One region of the Actinoplanes sp. NPDC026619 genome, then DNA from elsewhere that is predicted to be linked to it. Evidence: riboswitches for the same ligand, from Rfam matches in the RefSeq annotation. Region 1 holds a riboswitch; the other holds the start of a gene.
What was found. Region 1 has a riboswitch for S-adenosylmethionine ahead of thrC (threonine synthase). Riboswitches for the same ligand answer to the same signal wherever they lie in the genome.
Positions count from the first base shown of each region.

Region 2: linked by a shared signal. The riboswitch ahead of AB0E90_RS38735 (aminotransferase class V-fold PLP-dependent enzyme) and the one ahead of thrC (threonine synthase) in region 1 are both predicted to bind S-adenosylmethionine.

Region 1 is NZ_JBEZYA010000007.1:230,939-245,038, forward strand. It holds gene AB0E90_RS17970 (alpha/beta fold hydrolase) at 1-1,438, shown strand, start outside; gene AB0E90_RS17975 (ABC transporter permease subunit) at 1,435-2,289, shown strand; SAM riboswitch class I at 2,371-2,507, shown strand; gene thrC (threonine synthase) at 2,519-3,799, shown strand; gene AB0E90_RS17985 (GNAT family N-acetyltransferase) at 4,041-5,045, shown strand; gene AB0E90_RS17990 (GNAT family N-acetyltransferase) at 5,014-5,454, opposite strand; gene AB0E90_RS17995 (hypothetical protein) at 5,601-6,530, shown strand; gene groL (chaperonin GroEL) at 6,810-8,432, shown strand; gene AB0E90_RS18005 (Ig-like domain-containing protein) at 8,622-13,838, opposite strand; gene AB0E90_RS18010 (GNAT family N-acetyltransferase) at 13,879-14,100, opposite strand, start outside.
Region 2 is NZ_JBEZYA010000024.1:16,630-30,729, forward strand. It holds gene AB0E90_RS38690 (Type 1 glutamine amidotransferase-like domain-containing protein) at 1-528, shown strand, start outside; gene AB0E90_RS38695 (DinB family protein) at 550-1,182, shown strand; gene AB0E90_RS38700 (hypothetical protein) at 1,190-1,342, opposite strand; gene AB0E90_RS38705 (hypothetical protein) at 1,349-2,149, opposite strand; gene AB0E90_RS38710 (serine hydrolase) at 2,180-3,133, opposite strand; gene AB0E90_RS38715 (hypothetical protein) at 3,476-4,315, opposite strand; gene AB0E90_RS38720 (DinB family protein) at 4,358-5,089, opposite strand; gene AB0E90_RS38725 (antibiotic biosynthesis monooxygenase) at 5,165-5,500, opposite strand; gene AB0E90_RS38730 (hypothetical protein) at 5,702-6,529, opposite strand; gene AB0E90_RS38735 (aminotransferase class V-fold PLP-dependent enzyme) at 6,600-7,946, opposite strand; SAM riboswitch class IV at 7,980-8,095, opposite strand; gene AB0E90_RS38740 (CBS domain-containing protein) at 8,451-8,888, opposite strand; gene AB0E90_RS38745 (hypothetical protein) at 9,069-10,400, opposite strand; gene AB0E90_RS38750 (ATP-grasp domain-containing protein) at 10,400-11,551, opposite strand; gene AB0E90_RS38755 (NAD(P)-binding domain-containing protein) at 11,551-12,714, opposite strand; gene AB0E90_RS38760 (helix-turn-helix domain-containing protein) at 12,850-13,827, opposite strand; gene AB0E90_RS38765 (alpha/beta hydrolase) at 13,837-14,100, opposite strand, start outside.

The sequences.
Region 1 (14,100 bases):
GTACGCGACGTTCGAATCCACCCCGGTGACCAGCGCGATCGAGGTGGCCGGCGCGCCGGCCGTGCAGCTGCGCGTGGCGTCGCCGACCGGTGAGGCCACGGTCTTCGTCAAGCTCTACGACGTCGACGAGTCGGGCGCCGAGACGCTCAGCGCCGGTCTGGTCGCGCCGGTCCGGCTCACCGGCCTGCCGGCCTCGATCGATGCGGCCCAGCCGGTCACCGTGACGCTGCCGGCGATCGTCCGGCGGATCGACTCCGGGCACACCGTGCGGGTCGTGGTCGCCACCAGTGACCAGGCGTTCCTCAGCCCGGCGAAGCCGATCACCTACACCGTCCAGCTCGGCACCCAACTCACCCTGCCGACCGTGGTGGGCACGCCGATCGCCAACCCGCAGACGGTGTGGCGCTGGGTGCTGGGCGGCCTGCTGGTGGCGATCGCGCTGGGTCTCGCGGTGGTCCTGCTCGTGCGGCGCGGCCTGCGGCGCCGGCGGCACGACGAGGTTCTTTCCGACTTCGCGGACACGCCGCTGGTGGTTCGGGGGCTGCGGAAGGCGTACGGCGATGGCTTCGTCGCTGTTGAAGAGGTCAGCTTCTCGGTGGAGCGTGGCCAGGTCGTGGGCCTGCTCGGGCCGAACGGCGCGGGCAAGACGACCACGCTGCGGGTGCTGATGGGGCTGACCATGCCGACCGGCGGCGACGCGCTGGTGTTCGGCCACCGGCTGATGCCGGGCGCGCCGATCCTGTCCCGGGTGGGCGCGCTGGTCGAAGGCCCCGGCTTCCTGCCGCATCTGAGCGGCTACGAAAACCTGAAGGCCTACTGGCTCGCGACCGGGCGGCCGGAGGCGGACGCGCACTTCGACGAGGCGCTGCGGATCGCCGGCCTGGGCGACTCGGTGCACCGCAAGACCAAGAAGTACAGCCACGGCATGCGCCAGCGGCTGGCCATCGCCCAGGCCATGCTCGGCCTGCCCGAGCTGCTGGTGCTGGACGAGCCGACCGACGGCCTCGACCCGCCGCAGATCGCCGAGATGCGCCGGGTGCTCAAGCGCTACGCCACCGACGGGCGGGCGGTGCTGGTCTCCAGCCACCTGCTCGCCGAGGTGGAGCAGACCTGCACGCACGCGGTGGTGGTCAACAAGGGCCGGATCGTGGCGTCCGGGCCGGTCGAGGACATCGTCGGGGAGTCGCCCTCGGTGCAGATCGAGGTCTCCGACGTACCGGCGGCATCTTTGATCTTGGAAAAACTGGGGGTCAGATCGGTGCTTCCGGACGGTCCGTCCGGGCTGATCGTGGACATGAACGGCACGTCCCGCTCCGAGGCGGTGGCGTCGCTGGTCCGGGCCGGCGTCGACGTGGATCGCGTGGTCCCGCGCCGGCGACTTGAAGATGCCTTCCTCGCGCTGGTCGGGGACAACTCGCGGGGGAGTGGAGACCGATGAGCGCGGTAACGGGCTATCGGGCGTCGGCGACCATGCCGATCTGGGCCGAGGTGCGGCGGCAGGCGTCGCGGCGGCGGACCCAGCTCGCGCTCGGCTTCATGGCGCTGCTGCCGATCATCATCCTGGTCGCGTTCGAGTTCGGCGGCGGCAACGGCGACGACGAGAACAACGGCGGGGCGTTCGGCAGCCTGGTCGACCTGGCCACCTCGGGCGGCCTGAACTTCGCGCTGTTCTGCCTTGCGGTGTCGGCCGGCTTCCTGCTGGTCGTGGTGGTCGCGCTGTTCTGCGGCGACCCGGTGGCCAGCGAGGCCAGCTGGGGCAGCCTGCGCTACCTGCTGGCCATCCCGGTGCCCCGGGTCCGTCTGCTGGCCGTGAAGCTGGTGGTCGCGCTCGGCTACTCGCTGCTGGCGCTGCTGATCCTGGCCGGGACCGGCCTGCTGGTCGGCACCCTGCGCTACGGCTGGCATCCGCTGGGCAGCACCATCGCGGCCGCCATCCCGGCCGGTGAGGGCCTGCTGCGGTTGGCCGGCATCGTCGCGTACCTCGCGGTGATCATGTTGGTGGTGGCCGGCCTGGCCTTCCTGCTGTCGGTGCTGACCGACGCGGCGCTGGGCGCGGTGGGCGGCGCGGTGCTGCTCTGGATCCTCTCCAGCATCCTCGACCAGATCACCGCGCTGGGCAGCGTGCGCACCCTGCTGCCGACCCACTTCAGCGACGCCTGGCTGGGCCTGCTTTCCACTCCGGCGCAGGTGGATGACCTGGTCAAGGGCGCGATCGCGGCGATCTGTTACGCCACCGTCTTCTGGTCGCTGGCGTTCTGGCGCTTCACCCGCAAGGACATCACCTCGTAGGGGTTGTGCCGCTCACACCTCGGGATTCTGCTGGCGCAGAGGGCCCAAGGCCGACGTAAGGTGTTGGAAACACAACTGAATACCTCATCCAGAGGGGCAGAGGGAACGGCCCTGTGAAGCCCCGGCAACCACCGTGCATGTCTCGAAGAAGAGGCCGCGCTCGGCAGGTGCTAATTCCGTCCTCGCCGCGGCAGATTGCCGCCGGGGAAAGATGAGAGGGAAGGCCTCGATGACGTCTGCCGTCAGCACACCCACTGTTACCGATTCCCCGGCCCGCGGCCTCGTCTGCCGCGCCTGTGGCGCCGAATATCCGCTCGTCGCGCAGCACGCGTGTTACGAGTGTTTCGGCCCGCTCGAGGTGGCCTACGACCAGGCCGCACTTGCGCGGGTAACCCGTGAGCAGATCGAGGCCGGCCCGCAGAACATCTGGCGTTACGCCGGTCTGCTTCCGGCCGGCCAGGACCCGGCCACCCGGGTGACCCTCGACCCCGGCCTGACCCCGCTGGTCAGCGCGCCCGCCCTGGCCGCCGCCGTCGGCCTGCGCGCCCCGCTGTTCGTCAAGGACGACTCGGCCAACCCGACCCACTCGTTCAAGGACCGGGTCGTCTCGGTGGCGCTCACCGCCGCCCGCGGCCTCGGCTTCACCCGCTTCGCCTGCGCCTCGACCGGCAACCTGGCCAACTCGGTCGCCGCCCACGCCGCTCGGGCCGGTGTGCCGAGCATCGTCTTCATCCCGCACGACCTCGAGCCGGGCAAGATCATCACCACCGCGGTGTACGGCGGGGAACTGGTCGCCATCGAGGGCTCCTACGACGACGTCAACCGGCTCTGCGGCGAACTGGTCGAGACCGACGAGTTCGAGGACACCGCGTTCGTCAACGTGAACGTGCGCCCGTTCTACGCCGAGGGCTCCAAGACGCTCGGTTACGAGGTCGCCGAGCAGCTCGGCTGGCGCATCCCGGCCCAGGTCGTCATCCCGATGGCCTCCGGCGAGCTGCTCACCAAGGTGGACAAAGCCTTCACCGAGCTGGTCGAGATCGGCCTGGTCACCGCGCCCGAGGGCGGCTGGGCCGTGTTCGGCGCCCAGTCGGCCGGCTGCAACCCGATCGCGACGGCGTTGCAGAACGACACCGATCAGATCATTCCGGTCAAGCCGACCGGCATCGCCAAGTCGCTGAACATCGGCGACCCGGCCGCCGGGGCGTACGCGATCGAGGCCGTCCGCCGCACCGGTGGCTGGATGGACTACGCCGACGACGACGAGATCCGCGAGGGCATCCGGCTACTGGCCGAGACGACCGGCGTCTTCGCCGAGACGGCCGGCGGCACCACGGTGGCCGTGCTCAAGAAGCTGGTCGCGAGCGGCAAGCTCGACCCGGAGAAGGAGACGGTCGTCTTCAATACCGGTGAGGGGCTCAAGACGCTGGACGCGGTGGCCGAGCTGGTCGGGCCGACTCATCGGATCAAACCGTCGCTGAAGGGCGCTCGCGAGGCCGGCCTGCTTGGATAACTCTCGGTAACCACTACTCTGCCTTAAGTTGAAGATTCCATCCGCAGAGGACTTGCGCACCGATCTCAGTGTCGGCAGGATGCTCTCTGCGGGAGGGCCGACGCCGTACGCGGCCCCTCACCTTCGAGCTTGGCGACAATCTCTCGAGGTGCCCAACGACCCAGTGCCGGAGGCGCTGTGCGTTCGTCCTCCCGACCAAAATCGTTTGGTTTCATGGCCGCTGCCCGGCAGGGTGGCGGCCATGTCCGTCTCTATCGGTCCGCTCGTGTCGCCCGATGACGCCTATGAGATCGACTCGGCCTGCATGGCGCACGACCGGGCCGACCTCCCGATCCAGAGTCGCGAGGTGTTCGCGGCCCGGGTGACCACGCCGCCCGCGGGCCACACCTCGGAATACTTCCTCGCCCGCCTCGACGGTGCGCCGGCCGGCTACCTCGAGATGATGTACCCGCAGGTCGACAACCTCGGCAACGCGCACGTCGAGCTGCTGGTGACGCCACCGCTCCGGCGGCGCGGGGTGGGTCGCGAGCTCTATGAGGTGGCCGTCGAGCGCGCCCGGTCGCAGGGGCGGGTGCGGCTGCTCGGCCAGTCGGTCAAGCAGCCGTCGAATGTGGGCTTCGCCGGCGCGATGGGCGCGCAGGCCGGCCTCGAGGAGCTGCGCAGCCGGCTCGACCTGCGCGAGGCCGACCAGGGCCGGTACGCCGCGATGCTGGCCGATGCCTGGACCCGGGCTGACGGCTATCGGCTGGTCCAGTGGAGCGGCGTGCCGCCCGAGGAGATCATCGATGACGTCGCGGCGCTCGACAGCAGCTTCCTCGGGGAGGCGCCGACCGGCGATCTGGACTGGGAGCCGGAGGTCGTCGACGCCGAGCGGATCCGCGAAGGCGAGCGGAGCCGGGTCGCCCGCGGGCGGGTCACCTTCCACACCGGCGCGATGCACGGCGAGCGCCTGGTCGCCTGGACCATGATGAACTGCATGGCCGACGGCGGGCCGCATGCCTGGCAGAGCGGCACCCTGGTCGCACCCGCCCACCGTGGCCATCGGCTCGGGCTGTTGATCAAGCTGGCCAATCTCGCCTACACCCGGACGTTCTGCCCGGGCGTCGAGGTGATCGACACGTTCAATGCCACGACGAACGAGCACATGCTGCGGATCAATCGGGAGATGGGCTACCGCGAGGTGGAGTCGGACATCCTCTGGCAGCGCGACCTCGTCAGATCCGACGACGCATCCGCAGCTCGGTGAGCTTCGGCACGACCGGGTGGGGCACCCGCTCACCGGTGTCCTCGAAACCCAATTTTTCGTACGCACGGATGGCGCGGTGATTACCCTCCGCCACCTCCAGCATCAATCTGTCCCGCCCGCACGCCCGTGACCAGGCGGCCACCGCCTCGACCAGCTCGGCCAGCAGCTTGCCGCCGCGCCGGGCCGGGGTGACGTAGACGGTGAAGACGACCGTCTCGTTCGGGTCGTCCGGCAGGACCGTGCCGCCGGCGTGCCCGATCAGCCGGGCCCGATTGCCCGGGTCGGCCACGAACTGCGCGAGCTGGCAGCCACGCGACCCCTGGATGATCCGCTGGCGGTAGGCCTCGTGCGGGCGCGCCGCCGCCGTGGCCAGGGTCTCCAGGAAGGCGAGCGGGCTGTCGGCCAGCATCTCCAGACGCAGCGCCCGCACCCGGGCCGCGTCCTGCGCTGTCACCCGGTGCACCCGCCAGCTCTCCACGTCGTCCTGCCTACCCCGGCGAGGACCACCCCGGCAACCCGTTGCCGATAACCGGACTGCTGGGGCAAAGTGTGTCGATGGACCACGGTGAGGACGTCTTGCACCTCGTCGGGGACGTGGTGGTGGAGAGCGCCGATCCGTTCGACCCGGAGTCGCGGACGGCCGAGTTGCCATACCCGGGCACGCCCGTGGACCTCGTCGCCGACGCGGACGATCCGCTGGTCCCGCCGCCGGGCTCGGGGCTGCGTGGCTGGTTCAGGCGGTTCGGCGGCGTGTTGCTCCGCTGCGGCCTGCCGCTGCTGCCGGTCGGCCTGCTGGCCGCGCTGCCGATGCACTTCTTCGTCGGCCGGGTGGACGACACCGTGGTGGCCGCGCCCGCCCTGCTCGACCTGCTCGGCGGCTTCGGCCTGCTGCTGCTCCCGCTGATGTGGCTGGCTTATTTCACCGTCTCCGCGCTGCCCATGGTGATCTGCCTGGCCGGCACGGTCGCGGTGGCGCTCTATCGGGCGGCGCTCGGCGTGCCGCCCCGGCCGGCCGCGCTGTGGCGCCTGGTGGTCTACCGGCTGCGCACGCTCTGGCTGTGGTTCGCCGCCTTCAGCGTGGTCACCCAGGCGTTGCCGCTGCTGCTCACCGCCGACCGGCTCGGTCCGGCCGTCGCGGTGCCGCTCGCCGTCGGCCTCGGCCTGCTCTCCACCGGCGTGCTCACCTTCACCGGGGTGCTCGGCTGCGTGGTGCTGATCGAGCGTGGCAACGGCCGGCGCCGCGCGCTCCACCTGCTCTCGATGATGCCGCTGGGCGGGCTGATCGTCGCCTCGCTGGCGGTCACCGTGCTGCCCCGGCTGGCCGACGCGGCCTGGGGCGGCATCGCCTCGACCATCGTGGCGGTGCCCACCGTTCTGCTCTGGGCGATGGCCGCCCTCGTGGCGTATTGCCAGGCGCGCCGCGCCGAAGGCCCGGTGACCAGCCGATCCCTGTTCGCCGGCATGTCCGCGCCGGAGACTTTCTGAGGGTCCGGCCGGCTGCCCGCAAGGTGGCGTTTTCTTGCACTCGCCCCCGGGGAGTGCTAAACAGGTCATTGGCACTCACGACTGTTGAGTGCCAAGCAGGTCGGGACGGTGGGGTCTCGGTCGCGGTGCCGCCATCGGCATCGAGGCACGGGGCCGGTCGTCGCGGGCTTTCCGGCTCGGCCTGAGGACGTCACATCGCCAGGTGGTGACGTCCGCAGAGACTCAACGGGCGGGGCCGATGAGGCCCGGCACCGCGTATGTCCAGGAGGACACAGCCGTATGGCCAAGATCATCGCATTCGACGAGGAAGCTCGTCGCGGCCTCGAGAGTGGCATGAACCAGCTCGCCGATGCCGTCAAGGTGACGCTCGGCCCCCGTGGCCGCAACGTCGTGCTGGAGAAGAAGTGGGGCGCGCCCACGATCACCAACGATGGTGTATCCATCGCCAAGGAGATCGAGCTCGAGGGCACCTTCGAGAAGATCGGCGCTGAGCTGGTCAAGGAGGTCGCCAAGAAGACCGACGACGTGGCCGGTGACGGCACGACGACGGCGACCGTTCTCGCGCAGGCTCTGGTCCGCGAGGGCCTCCGTAACGTTGCCGCCGGCGCCAACCCGATGGCCCTGAAGCGGGGCATCGAGGCCGCCGTCGCGAGCGTCTCCGAGGCGCTGCAGCAGCTCGCCAAGGACGTGGAGACCAAGGAGCAGATCGCCTCCACCGCCTCCATCTCCGCCGGTGACTCCACGGTCGGCGAGATCATCGCCGAGGCCATGGACAAGGTCGGCAAGGAAGGCGTCATCACCGTCGAGGAGAGCAACACCTTCGGTCTCGAGCTCGAGCTCACCGAGGGCATGCGCTTCGACAAGGGCTACATCTCGGCGTACTTCATGACTGACGCCGAGCGCATGGAGGCCGTCTTCGACGACCCCTACATCCTGATCGCGAACAGCAAGATCTCCGCGGTCAAGGACCTGCTGCCCGTCCTCGAGAAGGTCATGCAGGGCGGCAAGCCGCTGGTCATCATCGCCGAGGACGTCGAGGGCGAGGCCCTGGCGACCCTGGTCGTGAACAAGGTGCGTGGCACCTTCAAGTCCGTCGCCGTCAAGGCCCCGGGCTTCGGTGACCGCCGCAAGGCCATGCTGGAGGACATCGCCATCCTGACCGGTGGCGCCGTCATCAGCGAAGAGGTCGGCCTCAAGCTCGACAACGCCGACATCAGCCTGCTGGGCACCGCTCGCAAGATCGTCATCACCAAGGACGAGACCACCGTCGTGGACGGCGGCGGCGACGCCGAGCAGATCCAGGGCCGGGTCAACCAGATCCGCGCCGAGATCGAGAAGTCGGACTCCGACTACGACCGCGAGAAGCTGCAGGAGCGCCTGGCCAAGCTGGCCGGCGGCGTTGCGGTCATCAAGGTCGGCGCGGCCACCGAGGTCGAGCTCAAGGAGCGCAAGCACCGCATCGAGGACGCCGTTCGCAACGCGAAGGCGGCCGTCGAGGAGGGCATCGTCCCCGGTGGTGGCGTCGCGCTCGTGCAGGCCGGCAAGACCGCGTTCGAGAAGCTGGACCTGACCGGCGACGAGGCGACCGGCGCGCAGATCGTGAAGCTCGCGCTCGACGCCCCGCTGCGTCAGATCGCCGTGAACGCCGGCCTCGAGGGTGGCGTCGTGGTCGAGAAGGTGCGCAACCTCGAAGCGGGCTTCGGCCTCAACGCCGCGACCGGCGAGTACGTCGACCTCCTGGCCGCGGGCATCATCGACCCGGCCAAGGTCACCCGCTCGGCGCTGCAGAACGCCGCGTCGATCGCTGCGCTGTTCCTCACCACCGAGGCCGTCGTGGCCGACAAGCCCGAGAAGAACCCGGCTCCGGCCGGCGCCCCGGGCGGCGGTGACATGGACTTCTGAGTCCAGTCGTAACAACCGGTAAGGGCGGGTCGCTTCGGCGACCCGCCCTTACTGTCGTTCAGCCCCGGCCGATCAACTCCGGTGCCGGCCGGGCGCCGGGACCAGGTGGCCGCCGAACATGACCATCGCCCCGCCGAGCAGCGGCGCCAGGGCGCCGGTGACCGCGACCGGCTGCGGTAGGCGTAAATGTCAGAGGTCAGCGCGCTTTTTGCCGGGGAGTCCCAGCCAGTAGACGACCGCACCGACCGCAATGGCGAACAGGCCGGCCCGGGCCAGCACGAGGGCGTTGCTGCCGGTGGTCGGCAGCGAGTCCAGCTCGCGCACGTGGATGGTCACGGTCGCGGTGGCGAGACCGCCACGCCCGTCCGCGATCGTGTAGTCGAAGCTGTCCTCGCCGCTGGCGAAGTCGTCGGCGGGCCGATAGCTGACCGTGTCTCCGGCGCCGGCCAGGACCGCGCCGTGGGCGGGCTTGCCGAGCTTCACGATGGTGACCGGATCGCCGTCCGGGTCGCTGTCGTTGAGCGTCGGCCGCACCACCACCGTGTCACCAGCCGCCATGGTGACCGTGTCGGCCGCCGCGATCGGGGGCTGGTTGGCGGCGGCCGGGCTGGCCACGGTCACGATGATCGAGGCGGTGGCCACGTTGCCGTCCGGGTCGACCACGTCGTACGTGAAGGTGTCGACGCCGTTGAAGCCCGGGTCCGGGGTGTAGGTGACGGTGCCGTCGGCGTTCAGCACCGCCGAGCCGTGCGCCGGTTTGCCGACCGAGATGACGGTGACGCTGCGGCCGCCCTTCTCGGTGTGCGGCAGCGGCACGTCGATCGGGTCGCCCGGCTTGGTGGTGGCCGACTTGTCCGGCACGGTGGGCGGGGCGCCCACCGTCACGGTGACCGCGGCGCCGGTGTGGTGGCCGGCGTCGTCGGTGGCGCTGTAGGCGAACGTGGCCGGCCCGCCGAAGCCGTCCGGCGGGGTGTAGGTCACCGAGCTCTCGGTGTGGCTCGCCGTGCCCTTGGCGGGCTGGGTGACCGAGTCGACCTTCAGGGTGCCGGCCGGGTCGAGGTCGTTGGCCAGCACGCGCAGGGTGACCGGCTTCCGGTACGCCGTGGTGCCCTCGTCGGCCACCGCGATCGGAGCACCGCCGCTGATCGTGACCGTGATGGTCGACCCGCCGAGCCCGCCGTGACCGTCGCTGATCCGGTAGCCGAACGTGTCCTGGCCGGTCCAGCCGCGCTCGGGCAGAAAGCGGACCCGGCCCGCGGCCACCTCAGCGGTGCCGTGCGCGGGGTTGCCCACCCCGTCGATGGCCAGCGTCTGCCCGGGATTCGGGTCGCTGTCGTTGGCGAGCACGTCGACGTAGAGCGGCCGGTCGGCCAGCCCCGCCGCCACGTCCGGCCGGGCGACCGGCACGGCGTTCGCGACCCGCACCCGTACCTGCGCGGTGGCGGTGTTCCCGATCGGGTCCCGGATGGTGTAGCCGAAGGAGTCGGTGCCGGTGAAGCCGCTGTCCGGGGTGTAGGTGACGATGCCGCCGGGGTTGATCCGGGTGCTGCCGTCACCGGGTTGCCCGGCCGTGACGAGGGTGAGCGGCAGGGCCTCGGGGTCGGTGTCGTTGGTGACGACCCGGATGTCGACCGCGGTCGCCGAGGCGGTGGTGGCGGTGTCGTCGACGGCCGTGGGCGCCCCGTCGATGGTGATGGTGACGTCGCCGGTGTCGGTGCGGCCCAGGTCGTCGGTGAGCACGTAGGTGAAGCCGTCCGGGCCGATGCTGCCGGCGGCGGCCCGGTAGGTGACCGTCCCGTCGGTGCCCAGCGTGACCGTGCCCTTGGCGACCGGGCCGACCGAGGCGACGCTGAGCCGCTGCCCGGTGTTCGGGTCGGTGTCGTTGGCGAGCAGGCCGAGCTGGGTGGGCACGTCCGGCCGCACCCGGAAGGTGTCGTCGGCGGCGACCGGCGGAGCGTCGCGCACCGTGACGGTGACGATCGCCGAGCTGGTCAGCGCGGACGGGTCGTGGATCGAGTAGAGGAACGAGTCGGTGCCGTAGAAGCCGGCGGCCGGGGTGTAGGTGAGCGTGCCGTCGTGGTTGTCGGTGACCTGCCCGTGCCCGCCGGTGCCCGCCGCATCCAGCGCGATCGTGTCGCCGTTCGGGTCGTCGTCGTTGGCCAGCACCGCGATGACCACGGCCATATTGGTGTCGGTGGCGGCCGCGTCCGCCCGGGCCACCGGCGCCGTGTTCACCGTCGTGACCGTCACGGTCGCGCTGGTCGTGCCGCCGTGGCCGTCGTCGAGCCGGTAGCCGAAGGTGTCGGTGCCGACGAACCCGGCGTCCGGCGTGTAGGTGATCCGCCGGTCGGCCCCGATCGAGGTGGTTCCGTGCGCCGCCACCCCGACGATCGTCATGGTGAGCGGATCGCCGTTCGGGTCGGGGTCGTCGTTCGCCAGCACGGTGATGACCGCCGGGGTTCCACCGGCCGCCGTCGCGATGTCGGGCCGGGCCACCGCGGCCGCATTGGCCACGGTGATCGAGACGGTGCCGGTGTCGGTGCCGCCGTTGCCGTCGTCGATCGTGTAGCTGAAGGTGTCCGAGCCCGCGAACGCGACGTCCGGCAGGTAGGTGATCTTTCCGGTGGCGTCCAGCGAAACTGTGCCGTGCGCCGGGTCGGTCGTGCCGGAGACGCGCAGCGTGTCGCCGTTGGGGTCGGTCGACTGGACGATCGCGTTCAGGGTCACCGCGGTGTGGTGGACGGTGTTGACGGTGAAGTTGTAGGCGGTCGGCCGCCCGTTGGCCACGGTCACCGTGACGGTCGCGGTGCCGGCGCCGCCGTTGCCGTCGCTGATGTCGTAGGTGAAGGTCGCCGCACCGGCGAAACCGGCCGGGGCCGTGTAGAGAACGCTCAGGTGGTCCGGGGCCACCGTGGCGGTGCCGTGGTCGGCCACGCCGGCGGCGGTGACGGTCAGCGCGTCGTTGTTCGGGTCGGTGTCGTTGGCGAGCACCAGCAGTGGCAGCCCGGCGGCGCCGGCCGGGGCGGTCAGCACGTCGTCGGCGGCGGTGGGCGCCGCGTTGGCCACGTCGACCCGCACGGTCGCGGTCGCGGTGCCGCCGTGGCCGTCACTGATCGTGTAGTCGAACGAGGCGGTGCCGCCGAACGACGAGGTCGGCGTGAACGTGACATCGCCGCTGGTGAAGGTGGCGGTGCCCGCGGTCGGCGGCGGCTGGGTGACCCCGGCGACGGTGAGCGTGTCGGTGGGGTTCGGGTCGGAGTCGTTGTCCAGCACGTCGATCTGGATCGCGCTGTTCGGCAGCGTATTGATCATGTCGTCGTTGGCGACCGGCGCCGCGTTGGCGGTGGTCACGGTGGCCCGGGCGGTGGCCGTGCCGCCGTGCGGGTCGGCCACCTGATAGTCGAAGCCGTCGGCGCCGGCCCAGCCCGCGACCGGCGTGTAGGTGATCGTCCCGCCGGCCTCGATCACGGCCGCGCCGTGCGCCGGCCCGCTGACGATCGCGAGCACCGTGAGCGTGCCGGCCGCGTCGTCCGGGTCGGTGTCGTTGGCCAGCACCGGGACGCTCACCGCGCTGCCGTTGGTGGTGGTCGCGGTGTCGGCGACGGCGACCGGCGGACGGTTGACCGTGAGGGCGGCGGTGCCGGTGTCGTTGCCGCCGTTGGCATCCGCGCCGCTGCCGGCCGCCCGCAGCGAGGCGACCGGGTGGTCGGCGGCGGTGCCGTCCACGACCGCCGGGATCGGCACGCTCGCCGAGCTGCCGCCGACCAGTGGGCCGAGAGCGCAGGTGACCACCGGGAGGGCGGCGCTGCAGCCGGCCGGCAGGGTGCCCGGGGTGACGCCGGTGGGCAGGGTCAGCACGGCGCGGGCGGCAGGTTCGAGATCGCCGGCGACGTTGGTGACCGTGGCCAGGTAGACCACCGGCTCCGGCAGCGCCGCACGCTGCAGGAAGGTCGGGCTCACGGTCAGCGTCGCGGCCCGGTCGAGGTGCGGCTGGAGCACCGGGGTGGCGGCCGAGCCGCTCAGGCCGGCGACCGAGACGCTGGTGGTGTGCCCCGAATAACTGGCGTTGACCAGGTTGGTGATCGCGTAGCCGGCCGGGGTGGTGTTGTCGACGGTGACGCGAAAGGTCACCAGCGTCGTACCTAAATAGGGAATGCTCCCCAGTTGCCAGCTGACCGTGCCCCCGGAGAACGTCCCGGGCCCGGTGAGCGAGCCGGGCACGTAGGTGGTGTGCGGCGGCACCGCGTCGGCCACCAGGACGTTGTCGGCAGTGTCGCTGCCGTCGTTGCGCACGGCGATGCGGTACTCCAGGACGTCACCGGGCAGCAGGTCGCCACCGTTGAGGTCGAAGCTGGTCACGGCCGTGGTGATCTTCGGTGCGTAGAGGTCGATGCTGAACGTGATCACGCCCGGGTAGTACGTGTCGCCGCTCGTGGTCAGGGTCAGCTTGGTCGACAACTGGCCGTTGGTGAACATCCCGCTCGCGTCGACCTGATCGATGTCGAAACCGAGGGTGTTCGGATAGTCCGGATCACGGCCGGTCACGAGCGAGCCGGATTCGCTGACCGTGCTGTTGAAGAAGTTGTTCGCCGGATTGGCCGCGTCGTGCAGCGGCTGCCCGTCGACTTGCAGGCTGTCCCCGACGTTGCCCAGGTCGCCCTCGTAGGCGACCGCGCCGATCTTGGCGTGCACGGTGCCGGAGTGCGGCGTCTCGAAGCCGGTGATCGGAATGTCCAGCGTGCCGGACGCGATCGAGCCAAAACCGTCGTAGATGCGCAGGCTGCGCAGGTCTTCAGCCGGATTGCGGTACGCGATGGCCAGCGACCATCCGGCGTACTGCCCGATGCCCAGGGCGGCCTGGATGTTCGCCACCCCGTACACCCCGTTGCCGGCTCCGGCGACCAGCCCGGTGACGTCGGCGAAGCCCTGGTAGAACGTGCTGTTGACGTAGAGGCTGGACGCGGTGATCGAGTTCCAGGCCGAGCCGGCCGGGGTCCGGAAGAGCACCTGGCTCCGGCTCGGTAACGCCGACGTGGCGCCCCAGTAGAGGCCGGCGAAGAGCACGCTGCTGCCGGGCGGCATCGTGATCGTCGCGTTGCTGTCGTTGAACGTGCCGATCGGATCGCCGTCCGCGTCCGTGTAGATCATCGTGTAGCTGTTGTTGTTCAGCGCCGCCCCGGTGCCCGAGCCGTTCCGCGCTGCCGTGCAGGCGGCCGAGGAAGGGCAGGTCAGGACGGTGTTGCCGCGCAGCAGGATGGACCCGTTGGCGTTCACGTCGAAGCGGCTGGTGAACGGCGTGGTGATGGCCGCCTCGGCCGGGTGGGTGGCGAGCGCGGTGGCGGCGAGCATCAGCGCCCCCAGCGCGATCAGTGCCGCGGCCGCCTGACGTATCCCCAAGCCCTTCACGTACTGAGGCTAGGGAGAAAAGCGGGCTAAATGGGGTGAATTACAGTTGTTTGCGGTACAGGAAGAACACTCGTTCGACTCGTGCGCCGACCGCCGCCGAGTAGAACGGGACCGGACCCACCCAGCCGATCTGCGCCGATTCGAGGCCGGCCGCGCGTTGATCGGCCAGGCAGCGGCGCAGCAGGATCGAACCGATCCCGCGGCCCCGGGCGGCGACTGTGGTGCCCATCGGGCCGAACCAGCTGGGGCGCGACGAGCCGTA
Region 2 (14,100 bases), on a different contig from region 1:
TGCGGGCCGGCATCGGTGCGGGGTCTGCTGGCCGCCGAGCCCAGGTGGCAACACTTCACCGGCCTGGGCTGGGCGTCGCTCGGCGCCCTCGAGCTCACCGCGCTGCCCACCATCGGCGCCGAGCGGTGGATCCCCTGGGTCCGGGAGGCCGACGTGCTGTTGGTCGACGGCGGCGACGCGACGTATCTGCACCACTGGATGCGGGAGTCCGGGCTGGCCGATCTGCTGCCCACGCTGCCCGACACGGTCTGGGTCGGCGTGAGCGCCGGGAGCATGGTGATGACGCCCCGGATCGGCGAGTTGTTCGTCGAGTGGAAGTCCGCACCGGACGACCGCACCCTGGGCGTCGTCGACTTCTCGATCTTCCCGCATCTGGACGCCTTCCCGACCAACACCATGGCCGAGGCCGAGCGGTGGGCCGCGGACATCGGCGGCCCGGCCTACGTCATCGACGAGCAGACGGCCATCCAGGTCGTCGACGGCACCGTCGAGGTGATCTCCGAAGGGACATGGAAGAAACTCAGGTGACGTGGCTGGGAGACTGCCCCCATGGTGGCTCCGATCGGCATTCCCGACAGCACTCTGGTCTCGGCGGCGCTGGAGCATGCGCGCGCGGGCCTTCGACAGATCCCCGACGACGGGTGGGGGCGGCCGGCGGACGGTCTCGACTGGACCTGCCGGGAGACGATGGCGCACATCCTGGATGACCTGGGCGCCTATGCGATGCAGCTGTCCGGGGCGCATGGCCACGAGGGCTATGCGCCCCTGATGGAGTTCTCGCTGAGCCCCGGGCGGCCCCCGTGCATGTTCTGGCCGGAGGAAGAAGGCGGCACCCGGGCGGTTCTCGACTGCCTCGACGCCGTCGGCGGCCTACTTGTCGCGGTGATCGCCAGCGTGCCCGCGGACCGCACCGGCTGGCATCCCTACGGAAACCCCGACCGCTCGGCGCTGGCCGCGATGGGGATCGTCGAACTGGCCCTGCACACCCGCGACATCCTGGGCGCGCACCACCTCGACCACCGCGCGCCGGCGCCGATCGTGGAACCGTGCCTGGAACGCATCTTCGCCCACGCCACCCGCTCCGATGACCCCTGGCACGACCTGCTGGCTGCCACCGGCCGCACGCCGGAGAGCCGGGGACGTGCGTGGCGGTGGGACTCCACCGCCGCGGCTGCCCGCTGATCCACCACTACCTTTTTGTGGTGCGAAACCGGAACGACCGGCCGAAGTATCCATACACCGCGAGCCAGGACCCGGCCGCGCTCATCGCGTAACCGACGAAGTGGTAATCGGCGAGCGTGAACACCGAGTGCAACGCGAGCGCGAAGCCGGCGCCGAACAACCTGGTTTACGTGATCAGGTCGATCAGCGAGCCGGCGACGAAGAGGAAGAGCGCGACGCGGCGCAGCGGGTGCAGTGGCCGGGCGCGGTTGAGCAGCCGGGCGCTCCACAGGGCCGGCCAGGCGGCGACGCGCCACATCACGGCGCTGATGGCGCCGGGCGCCTCGTAGGCAGTGGCGGCGAGACCGGCGAGGCCGAAGAGGACCGGAAGTATAAGAAGGACGACCGGAAACCGGCCCCAGTGCGCATCACCGATGACCTTGACGCCCACCAGCGGAAGGACCAACGCGACGACCATCAATGCTCCGAAGGCGTTCCAGGACCGCTTTTCGGCCTGCGAGGCCGCGTTCAGCAGGCTCGCTTCGCGCGGTGGCATGGTCTTCCGCAGGAGAGCATCGATGCGGTCCTCGGCGAATGCTCGCACCCGAACTACCTCGCTGTCGTCCAGAGCCCGGAAACGCAGATCGAACCTGGCCCGCGCCTCGGTCATGACCTCGTGCCAGAACGCGATGAACGCGGCGCTGTCGATCTCGGCGACCGGCGATTCGGCCGGCGGCTTGCCGACGATCTCGTAGAAGGCGACATTGTCGTAGGACCGCGAAACGACGAACTCCGCCAGCAGCGTACGGCGAAGCTGCAGCACAGCGTGGATCCCCTTGCGCCGATGGCGGCGCCGGGCCGCCCGGATGGCGCGCTTGCGGAGCCTTACTCCCCGCGCCCGCAACCGGTCGGGATCGAGCACATCGATCACCGCCGTCAACCCGGCGACGAACACGAGCAGCTTTCCCCACCAGGCAAGCGAAGGCATGGCCAGCCATCGTAATGGCGGTGGGTTGATCTACGCGACGTCGGGCCGGGTCATCAGTGGCGACCGCAGGTGCAGCGTCAGATCCGGTGTGGTCAGTGGGACGGTGTTCCAGGTCGCCACGGCGGTGCCTGCCTCGGCGTCAACCACCAGCCGGACCCGGTGCGGGGTGGTGACGACGTAGAGGTCGGCGACGAACAGGTCGACCGTCGCGCAGGTCATGGCGACCACGAGGTCGTGCTCGGGGACCACGATGCATTGCTGGCCGTTGGCGCCGTTGCCGAAATAGCCGTGCCGCGACATCCAGAACTGGTATCCGTACCCGCAAAGGAAGTCGGCGCCGCCCGCGCCGATCTCCGCCGGCCGGGTCTCGATGTGCCGTCTGGTCGCGAGCCGCACCCAGTCGCGCGGAACGAGCTGCCGGCCGCCCCACCGGCCCTCGCGCCGCAGCAACTCGCCGAACGCGGCGACGGCCTCGGTCGTGAGGTGCAGTCCGTGGAATCCGAAGGCGGCGCCGCTCGCCACCCGGTCCCACTCGGCGTGATCGATGCCGATCGGCGCGAACAGGCGCTCGTCGAGCAGTTCCGGCAGGCCGCGGCCGGTCACCCGATCGACCATCCGGGCGAGGAGGACGTGGTCGCGTTGTCGTAGACGTGCCGTGTTCCGGCGGGTTCTGGGAACCGTACCCGCAGAAAGCCTTTGACCAGGTCTTCCGGTTTCTAGCTGCCAGGCCTCGGCGAGGCTGTCCGTCGGATGCCCGCACGTCATCGACAGCAGGTGATGGACGGTGACGCTGCGGCCCCGCTCGCCGATGCCGGCCGGCACGTGGTCGGGCAGCACGTCCACCACCCGATCGTCCAGCGACAGCAGCCCGTCGCCGATCGCGAGCCCCACGGCGACCGAGGTGAACGACTTGGTCAAGGAATAAAGAAGATGCGGACGACCGGCCGACGCCGCCGAGAGGGATGCTGGTGAACACCGGCGCACCGGCGCAGCCCACCGGCAGCCGTGTCGCCCACCGCAGTCGCCCGCGCCCGTCCAGGGCCACGGCGCCGACGAACAGGCCCTGCTCCCGTGCCTGACCCTCGCCGACGTCGTGACCGAGCACAAACGCCTCGACCGGGGTACGGCCGATCGTCGCGATGTCCCGTTCCCGGGCCGCCAGCCCGTCGGTGATCTCGTGGACGTTCCACCGCCAGCCTTTACGGTCGGCCAAGGCGTGCAGGCCCGTCGCCGGCATCACGGCGATGAGCCTCGACAAGAGGGGCTGTCACGGCGGCACCCTACCGGGCCGCCGACAGCTCCGTTTCTTCGATGTGGCTGTCGCCCTTACCGCACCGGCTTGCGAACGGACGTCTCTGGCGTGGCGCCGGCATCGTCGCGGAAGGCCAGACCGGCCGCGTCCATCGCCGTTCGCAGGTGGCGAAGGGCGTAGGGCCCGACGCCGTGCAGTGCCCGCACCTCGCCCTCGCTGAGCTCGGCCACCTGTTCGAGCCGGACCACGCCGCTCGCCGTGAGCGCACGCGTCGCGGCAACGCCGAGGTGTGGCAGCGGGATGCCCGGCTCCGGTTCCGACCGGCCCCGGTCCGACCGCGGATGACCCTCGTGGTCCAGGACGGCGGCGCCGCGCGCCGAGAGCCGGTACCCGATGTCGAGCGATTCGGTCAGGCCGCGCTCCTTCAGCTTTCGCACGTTCAGTTTGAACGACGGGGTGTCTCGCCCCATCCGTTGTGCGAGGTCGGGCGCCCGGGTGGCCGGCAGTTCGTCGATCAGCAGGAGCGTGGCCCGGGTCCACGGCCCGGTCGGCGAGGCGTGGTCGAGCCGGTCCAGCCACCCGACGATCGCGTCGATCTCCGCAGCGTCGGGCACCGCCTCCCGCAGCGCCTGCCGCGGGTCGACACCGGCGTACCGCAGCCCGATCCGATACACCGGCCGGTCCGGGTGCACGCGCTCCAACCCGTGACGGAGCGCGGCCAGCGACGCCGCGCCGGCCCGCCGGGCGTCCGCAGCGGTCAGCGAACTCACCGGCACGGGGTCGACCGACGTGACCTCGATCAGGCCGACCGCGGTACGCATCCGGGTGCCGACCTTGAGCCGTGGCCGTTCCCACCGGCGGAACGCCACCTCGACATCCCCGGCACGGATCGCCTCCAGTTCTACGGGACGCATCTGCACGCCTCCCAGTTCAGCACATGGCCGGCTTCTTCTGGGCTATCGCAAACGAGCGAGATCCCGTCGGATGTAGCGCAGGTGCGCCCATTCCTCCTCCAGGATCACGCGAATGCAGTCACCGACGCTGGGATGCCAGTCACCGCCGCCCCACGGGTTCTCGCGTTCCTCGGCGAGCAGCTCCGTCGTGGCCGTGGCCAGGAAATCGGTCACCAGCCGCTGATGCTCGGCACGCACCGCGAGGATCTCCGCGAAGACCGGCGGTTCCGCGCGGAAGATCGACATGTCGAAGCCCATCTCGTCGGCCCCGGTGAAGATCTGGCCGATCTCGTGGAACGGCTGTTGCACCCGCAGGATCGCGCCGCGGAGCCAGGCGTCGGTCGCCAGGACCAGGTGCCGCAGGGTCTGGGCCAAGGACCACTCGTCCTCGACGTGGGCGTCCACCAGGCCGGGCGGCGTGCCCGCCACCGTCGTCTGCCACGCGGACTGCACGGCGACCCAGCCCTCGCGCAGCCCCTCGAGCGTCTGCGCCTTCTGCAGCTCGCGGCCCGGGAACTGCCGGTTGAGCTCGGCATCCACGAGCGGCACCACGTCGACCCCGTTGACGAAGAGGCTGCCGAAGGACAGGTCGTGGCTGTCGATGTCGAGTCCGTCCACATCGACGCCGCGCATCGTCACACCGCTGACATCGCAGAATCGCAGGGCGGCGCCCTTGAAGCTGGCCTTGACGAAGGTCGCGCCTTCGAACTCCTTCGTGCCGGAATAGGTCGTCATCGCTCCATCATCGCGGCTGGCGGGGACAGTCGTGTGCCACCGACGCCAGTGGCCATATCGGCGTCGTACCGTCGGTCATGACCGCGTCGGACTCGATCCCCCGGCGGGCACATAGGTCCAGACCTCGCTGTGCACCCCGACCGGCGGCGGCGCGGGGTTGCCGCCGCGCTCGGCGGCTGAGCGGTGCCCGTGCGCGAAAGCCGGTGAACTGACCCATGCCTGGAATGCCTCCTCATCACGCCAGCGGGTGACCACGAGCCACGTCGTCCGCTCGTCGGCCGGCTGGAGCAACTCGAAGCCTTCGAAACCGTCCTGGTCATCCACGGCGCCGGCCCGCGCGGCAAAACGGCGTGCCAGCTCGTCGCCGCTGTCTGCCGGCACGGTGATGGCGTTGATCTTGACGATGGTCATGGTCCGAGTCTCTCAGGCCGGCGTCGCCGGCCGGGACGGACCCAGCGGGATACGACCCGGCGCTTTCTGCCCGTGAACGCCCGCCGGGGTCTGATCGCCAAGCTGGAGCGGCTACACCGAGCGGCCCTTGCCGAGCTGGATCGGCTCACCAGACGCAGTTCCCGGCCGGATGATCAACCCGCATGCCCCGGCTTCAGGGCGTCACCTGGATCGGTGCCGCAGGCGCAACGCCAGGGCATATCCCCAGCCGATCAACCCGAGGCCGGTCAACAGCTTGAAGATCATGTACGCCTCCCACGGCGCTCCGGGCACGTCCGGTGGAATCGCCGCTGAGGGGCGGAGCAGTTGTGAGATCGCTGCGGCCGTCGGAAGCGCCAGCAGAGCGCCCCCGGACCAGGCCGGCACGTTCCAGGGCCGGCGACCGACGTGCCGGGCGGTGAACCTCAGCGCCACCCATCCGCCGATCAGCAGCCCGACGATGCCGCCGACCAGCGCCAACTCCCGCACCGCAGTGGGCTCGGGATGCTGGAAGACAATGCCGTCGCCGCCGTACGAAGTGTCGTGGAAGACGGCCATCTCCACGCCGTGACGACGCGCGGTTACGAACTCCACGGTTTGAGCATCGCTGAGCCGTTTGGCACCTGAGTTCGGCAGGATCCGCCAGCCGGTCCGCGCCAGGGTTTCGCGAACCGCCGAGATGTCCGTCACCGGCACTGTCACCAGTGCCGATCCGCCGTCGTACTCGTCGTCGGTGATCAGCAGACTGACCCAGTCAGGCATCCGGTCGCCGAAAGTCACGTCCCACCGCTCGACCTCACCGACCGTAGCCGCCGGTAGTACCTCGCCGACGATCTCCGTCATCTGCTGATCGCTGGGCAGAGGATCGGCGTTCCGCCATCCCACCCATGTGCCGATCGAGGCCAGCGCGCCCGCGAACATGACCGCCACCCAGAGCACCGCGCCCCAGCGCAGCGCTCGGTGCCGCATCTGGTGACCGGCACGGTGCGCGTCCGTGGCGAGAATCGACATGCCGGCACCTTAGATCAACCAGATCTACGCCGAGCTCCATGATCCTGGCGCGTAGATGTCCGCGGTCTTCCTACCTCAGCACTGATTGCAGGGCGGCCAGCAGGCAGTCGATGTCGGCCGGGGTGGTGCCCAAGCCGAAGCTGATGCGCAGCAGGCCGCCATCGCAGCCGTTGTTGCCGGTGGCGCCGGTCAATCGGCGGACCAGCGGGTGGGCGCAGAACAGGCCGGCGCGGACGCCGATGCCGAATTCGTCGGCCAGGCGTGTCGCCACGCCGGACGGGTCGTGGCCCGGGAGCGACAACGATACGATTCCCACACGCTCGCTCCGCGGTCCGAAGATGCTCACCTCGGACACGCCAGTCACATACCGCAAGCCGTCGCGCAGCTGGGTCAGCAGTTGTTGCTCACGGTCGTGCAGCTCGGCTCGGTCGGCCTCGGTCAAGGCCGCACAGACCGCTGCCAAGGACACCGCACCCAGCAGGTTCGGCGTGCCGCCCTCGTGCCTCGCCGGGCCGGCCTGCCAGCGGACGTCGCCGATCGTGTCGCCGACTGCGGCGCTCGCTCCGCCGCCGGCCAGGTAGGGCGGAGCCCCGTCCAGCCAGTCGGCGCGGCCGGCAAGCACGCCTGCGCCGAACGGGGCGTAGAGCTTGTGGCCGGAGAGCGCGACGTAGTCGGCGCCGATCTCGCGCAGGTCGATCGGCCGGTGCGGGGCCAGTTGGGCGGCGTCGACGACGATGCGGGCGCCGTGGGAGTGCGCGACCTCGGCCAAGGCCGTGATCGGCCACAGCTCGCCGGTCACGTTGCTGGCACCGGTCACCGCCAGCAGCACGGGGCGGCGGCCAGCCGGCACGGAGCCACCCAGGCCGGCGGCCGCGAACTGGGAACCACCCACGGCGGCCGACGCGGATCCTGAGTCGCGCACGGCCGTGTAGGCGGAATCACGGGCGGCGGGTGCGGAGACCTGGTCGGCGGCGGACTCGGTGGCGCGGAGGGCGGTTAAGGCGCGGTCGACGGCTGCTACGGCCTCTTCCGGGCTGGTGGGGGCGGGCAGGCGGAGTTGGTTGGGCCAGGGCAGGAGGTTGGCGTGGTGCTCGCCGTCGAAGAGGACGGTGGTGGTGCCTGGCGGGAGGGCGCGGGCCAGCAGGTTCAGCGCGTCCGTGGTGTTGCGGGTGAAGACGACGTGGTCGCTGGGGCGACAGCCGAGGAAGGAGGCGATGACGGCGCGGGCGCGCTCGTATTCCAGGGTGGAGGTCTGCGAGCGGGGGCCGGTGCCGCGGTGCACGCTGCCGTAGCTGGGGAGCAGGGCGTTCACGGCGTCGGCGGCGGCTCGGACGCAGGGCGCGGTGGCGGCGTAGTCGAGGTGCACGAAACCGGCGCCGATGACGTCGAGGTCGGTGGTGTGGACGGCAAGGGACATGGCAGACCTCTGCGAGGATCAGGGACCCAGGAGGGTCCGCGCTTGCCCGCGTCGGTCGACGCCGGGCCCGGTCCTCACCCGGGGCACCCCATCGCGAACGCAAGGGTTGCCGGTCAGCAAGCCGGGGCTACGCGCTGACACTCATGACCTGCCCGACACGTTAGCAGCCACCCACCCGCTTCGCTGACGCATGGGCCGAGTGGTCCAGCCCACACGGCCGGGCCGAGAAACCCCAGTCCAGCAGCGTTGTGCCAGCTCCGGCGGGCCTCCGCCGCACCCCGGCGGGCCGGTCGGCCCGTCAAGGCAGGCCGACGGTCCGAGCGGCGCGCGAGGGGTTCGGTGGGGTCGAGAATCGCCGGCCTCACTCGCTGCTCGATTCGGCGGCCGAAGCACCCGGGCGGAAACGCGTCCGCCGACTGCGAACGCCGGATTCCTTCGGGCGAGGCCAGGCTCGGCTGCCGCCCACCCGGCGGAACGGCATGGTCGCCGGGTGGGTGGTGGGCGTCAGACTCGTTCGCCGGTGATGTAGCCGGTCAGGCTGCTTCGTTCGGCTTCCAGCTCGTCGATGCGGTTCTTCACCACGTCGCCGATGCTCACCACGCCCTTGAGGGCGCCGTTCTCGACCACCGGCACGTGGCGGAAGCGGTTGTCGGTCATCAGGCGCTCTACTTCTTCGATGGGGGCCTCGGGAGCGACCGAGCGCACCTGCACCGTGTGGATGTTCGACACCGGTTCGGTCAGGACGGCGGCGCCTCGGGCGGCCAGGGCGCGCACCACGTCGCGCTCACTGACGATGCCGTCGACGCGGGCGCCGTCGGCTGAGACGATCAGGGCGCCGATCTTGTGTTCGGCCAGGAGGGTCAGCAGCTGGGTCACGTCTGCGGTGGGTTGTACCGTGACGACTCGGTCGCCCTTGACGCGGAGAATGTCGCTGATACGCATCTTTGCTCCCCATCTCGTGCCGGTCCGCGAAAAGCCGCCTGGCGGGCCGCCCAAGGACGGAGTGCCCCGCCACGTTGCGGGCATATGCCTAGAGATGCAGTCAATCACGTCCTGATGTCAAGGGCGTCAACATGACAAGCCCTCTCACGTGCGCGATCCGGCAAGCGCAGGCGCGGCCGGTCACTGCGGGTTGGTGAGGGCTGGGGTGCCTGGGCGGCAGAGGTGAACGGTGCCTTCGGTGCTGGCTGGGCCCTCGATCGTCCAGCCGGCCGGAGATCTGGTCACCGTGGAGACCGCTCGGCGTTGCCACCAGGCGGCGGCTTCGGCGGGCAGGGGGCGCCACGCGGTGGGGTCGTCGTGGAACTTGTCCAGCAGCTGGCGGTAGCCGTCGGTCACGCGTGGGTCGGTGGCGTAGTCGGGGTGGGTGAGGATCAGGGCCAGGCCGCTCCGGTCGCGCAGGTGGGTGGCCTTGTCGAGCCAGAGCGTTGCGTCCTGGTGCTGGAGGATGGCGAACAGGGTGTGGTCCATCGGCAGGGTGATCGGCAGCTCGACCATGTCGCCGGGGGCGCCCGGGGAGCCGATGAAGTAGGGCAGGTAGCTGAGGCTGCCGCCGGGGCGCGGCTCGTACGGGGCGGTGTCGTGGTAGGAGCTGTCGTAGGCGAAACCCAGCTCCGGCATCCACCTCCAGGTGCGCTGGGTGGCGGGTGCGCGGAATCCGGCGGCCTGCCACCTCTCGGCGTACACCCGGATGGTGGGAAGCCGGCGCCGGAGCAGCCGGCGTGAGCCGAGGTCGCGGCCGTCGTGTCGCAGGCCGTGAACGCCGATTTCGCAGCCCTCGGCCCGCAGCGCGGTCAGGACTCCGTCGGGGGTGCGGTAGCGCAGGGGCACGAAGTTCCACGAGGAGCGGTGGCCGGCGGCGCGTTCGATGTCGCGCAGGACCTCGATGTTGGCCAGGCCGGCGGCGGTCTCGACGTCGTGGGTCAGCACCAGGGCCCAGGTGTGGCCGCCGGGCCACAGGCCGAGCCACGGCACCGGGCGGCCGGCGAACGTCGCGACCAGCTGGAACATCCACTCGTGGAAATCGTGCAGCGCGGTCTCGACCGGGAAGGCCGGGAAGGTGGCCTGCTCCTGCACCCGGGTGAACGCCTGCCGCAGCCGGATCTGCGCGGGTCGCGGGATCGCCGGGCGGAGCAGGTAATAGAGGCGCACGAGCGCCGCCCGCACGGCCGATCGGTCCTGGTAGTGCTCGCTCCAATAGCGCCACATGACCTCGCCGGGGTCGAAGGGCAGCGCGAACGGGGACGAGGACGGCGCCGTGTGGTGCGCGAAGATCGGGATGCCGTCGATCACCTGCCGGCCCAGCACTCCCCCGGCCGACGGCCAGGTCAGCAACGGGCCGTCGGTGCCGGCCAGGCGGAGAGCGTGCCGGCCGGGCGGGGTCAGGAACTGCATGATCCGGTACGGGACACGGAAGTAGTCGAAGAACGCGAACGGCGCCGTGGCTTCGAACATCACAGACCACGCTTCACGGCCAGGTACGGCAACAGGGCGAGCTCGTAGAGGCCGGGGAGCGGATCGCGCCGGGAGAAGACCGCCTCGGTGTCGATGCCGCGCAGCGTGCGCAGGTATGGCGCCGGGCGCGCCCGATCGACGACGGCGTTGGGCACGTCGGTCGCCAGCCGGATCCATGACACGCCGCTGCGCGCCACGCCGGGCGGCACCGGCCGGCCGATCTGATCGCGGAACAACAGGTACGGGAAGTCGACGCCGGCGGCCCGCCCGAGCGAGTGGTAACCCCAGGTCCGCGCATTGACGTCGAGCAGTTTGAATTCGCCGTCGCGCGGGTCCAGCTTGAATTCCACCTCGACCAGCCCGTAGTAGCCGATCTCGCGCAGGAAGGTGAGCGACGGCGCTTCCAGCGCGGGCAGCGGCACGGTCTGCACGAACGTGCTGGCCCGGCCGAAGTCGGACGGGTGCTGCCGGGTCCGCCGCACCGTCATGCTCGCCACCGCGGCGCCGTCGCGGACGAACGCGCAGTACGAGAACTGCCCGTCGCCCGGGATCATCTCCTGCACGAGGATCTCGCCGGCCGGCACGATCTCGGCCGCTCGCGTGAACTGCCGCCGCAGTGATGGCAGCGAGTCGGCCCGCCACGCCTTGGCCCGGGTCGCGTAGAAGAAGTTCTCCTTGATGGCCGGCTTGATGATCACCGGGGCGGAGAGGTCGACCTCGTCGAGGTCGGCGACCGACAGCGGGAACCAGGTGCGTGGCGACGCCACCCCAAGTTTCTGGGCCATCCGGTAGGTCTCGCGCTTGTCCCAGGCCGTCCGCACGCAGTCCCACGGCGGCGCCGGGATGCGCCAGCTGCGGGCGAGCAGCGACCGGTGCCGGCTGAGGGCGGCCACATTTTCGTCGCGGGTCGGGAACACCACCCAGCCGTCGAGATCGCCGAACCGGGCGCGGGCCAGCGACAGCGCGTCGAGCACGTCGGTGTCCGAGCGCAGGCTCGGCACCCGCACCGACGCGCCGGTCCACCGCGAGGCGGCGGCGATGGAGCGTTCGTCGTCCACGACGACGGTCGGGATGCCGTGCTCGCCGAGGCTGCGGACGATGCCGAGCCCCTGGTAGTCACCGCCGAGCACCACGGCACCGGGTGACCGCATCACTGCCGCCGGCCCGCGATCCGCCCGGCGACGGCCCGGCTCGCGAACCAGCCGCCCGACACGAACCGCATGATCGGCCCGAAGCTCCACGCGGCGGGCGCGCCGGCGAAGTGCAGGCCGGGAACGGTCGACTCGAGGCCCGGCCCGAGCACCGGGTAGCCCTCCACCCGGCGCACCGACCGGATCAGCTCGGGCGCAAGGAACGGGTAGTGGGTGATGTCGACCTGATAGCCGGTGCCGTAGATCAGGTGGCTGCCGGTGACGACGTCGCCGCCGGCCGACTCGACCCGGATCTGCTTGCCGTCGGCCGAGACCGACGCCGACCGCACCGGGAAGCCGAGCCGGATCGGCACCTCGCGCAGCCGGGAGATGAGCCACTCCGCGCCGGCCGGCCGGATGGCCCGCCGGGCGGCCGGTGTCTGCACCGACCGGGGCAGCCGCCGGAACAGCGACGGGGCGGCCACCACTCGGGACAGGCCGAGCGGCCCGACGTCGGTGGGCGCGTAGAACAGCGGTTTGGCCCGGCCGAGCATGCGCTGATATTTCCCGCCGTGCAGCCAGGTGAGCTGGTCGCGGCGGACCAGCACCTCCACCTCGGCGCCGGACTCGTGCAGGAGCGCGGCCGATTCGAGCGCGCTCTGCCCGCCCCCGACGACGATCACCCGCTCCCCCTTGAAGCGGCTGAAATCGCGGTGCTCACTGGCATGGGTGGCGAGCGGCAGGCCCGCGAACGGCGCCGGGCGGCGGGCGAAGGGCGCGATCCCGGCCGCCACCACGACGCGCCCGGCCCGCAGCGACGAGCCGTCGCCGAAGGACAGCGTGAAGCCGTCCCCCACCCGCGTCACGGTGCGGACCGCGCGGCGGTCCACCTCCGGCGCGACCTGCGACTGCACCCATTCGCCGTACGCGACGAAGTTTTCCAGCGGCACCGGCTTGCCGAACTCCGCGCCGGTTGCGGCCACATAGGCGTCCAGGGACACCGGCCCCCGATAGTCCGCGATGGACGTGGCGGTCCAGTTCGACCGGAGGAGCATGCCTTCCGGCATGTCCTTCCAGAAGGACATCGGCTCGCCTATCACCCGGTGTTCCACGCCGGCACCACTCAGCGCGGCGGCGACCGCCAATCCGTACGGCCCCGCGCCGAGAACTGCCACGTCGGTCATGACGCGATCCCCCCTGATCGACATTCGTCGACATCGTCGGGACCCAGCATCACCTATCCGTAAGCGGGGCAACACCGTCCGTGAGTCCAAAGCGGATTCACACGCTCGGTTTAAGCGAACGATCTTTCATTTGTGCTAAGCGGGATGGCGGCGCAGGCGGCGCAACGTCAGGGCTACCTGGAGGCGCAGGCGGCCGGCCGGGGTCGTGATCGGCCAGCCGAGCAGGTGGGCGGCCTGGGCGATGCGGTCCTGCAGCGTCGAGTGGTGCAGCCGCAGCGTGGTGGCGGCGGCGCGCAGGCTGACGGCGTCGGCGAACGCGTACAGCGTGGACAGGACCCACGGCGCGGCGGCGGTGGCGTGTTCGAGCGCGCTCAGGTCGGGCACCTCGGTGTCGGCGGGCAGCGACGCGAGCACCGCGAGGGCGCCCAGCGAGTCGTGCTGGACGACGGTCGGGCCCGGGTCCTCGGGGGTGCCGTCGGCCGCGAAGCGCAGGGCCACCCGGGCCGCCGCGTAGGAGGCCGGCAGCTCGGCCGGGGCGACCGACGGCCCGATGCCGGCGCGGGCGAAGGCGACGGCGGCGCCCGGCCCGAGCAGCGCCGGCCCGGACGGCAGGGCCACCGCGCGCACGCCGGCGGCCGCGGCCAGGTGGAGTTTGTGGAGGGCCTGGTCGCGTACGTCAGAAGGAGCTGACGCATCGACGATCAGCTCGACCAGCGCGGGGTCGGCCGCGGGCACGCGGCCGCGCGTGCGATCAAGGACCGCACGCGCGGCGCCGGCGGCGCGTTCCAAGATCATGGCTTCGACCGGGCCGGGCTCACCGGCACGCTCCAGCGCCAGCGTGGCCGAGCCGTCCGGGACCACGAGGGTACGCATCCAGCGGTCATCGCCGGGCCCCGGCAGCGGAGCGGCGTTGCCGTCCGGGTCGACCCGGACGTGGACCCGGCGACCGTGGTCGTCGAGCCGGGCCGCACAGCCGGCCAGCACGGCGGCGCCACGGACGATCGCCTGCAGGCCCGCCCTGGTCTCGGTGAGACTGTCGAAGTACGAGATCACTCGCAGCGCGGCGCCCGCGTCGGCGTCGAGAGCCGCCAGCCGCACTGCGAGATCCCGCACGACGCCCCCTTACGAGAACAACCGGTTGAGCCAGCGTACCCGCGCGTTGCGGGCATCCTGGCTGATCGCGGCGGCCGGCGCCATCATGTCGAAGCCGTGGAAACCGCCCGGCCAGACGTGCAGTTCGGCCTGGCCGCCGGCCTGCCAGATCCGGGTCGCGTAGGCGACGTCCTCGTCGCGGAACGTCTCGGCCGAGCCGACGTCGATGAACGCCGGCGGCAGGCCGGACAGGTCGGCCGCGCGAGCCGGCGCCGCATAGGGCGAGACGTCCGG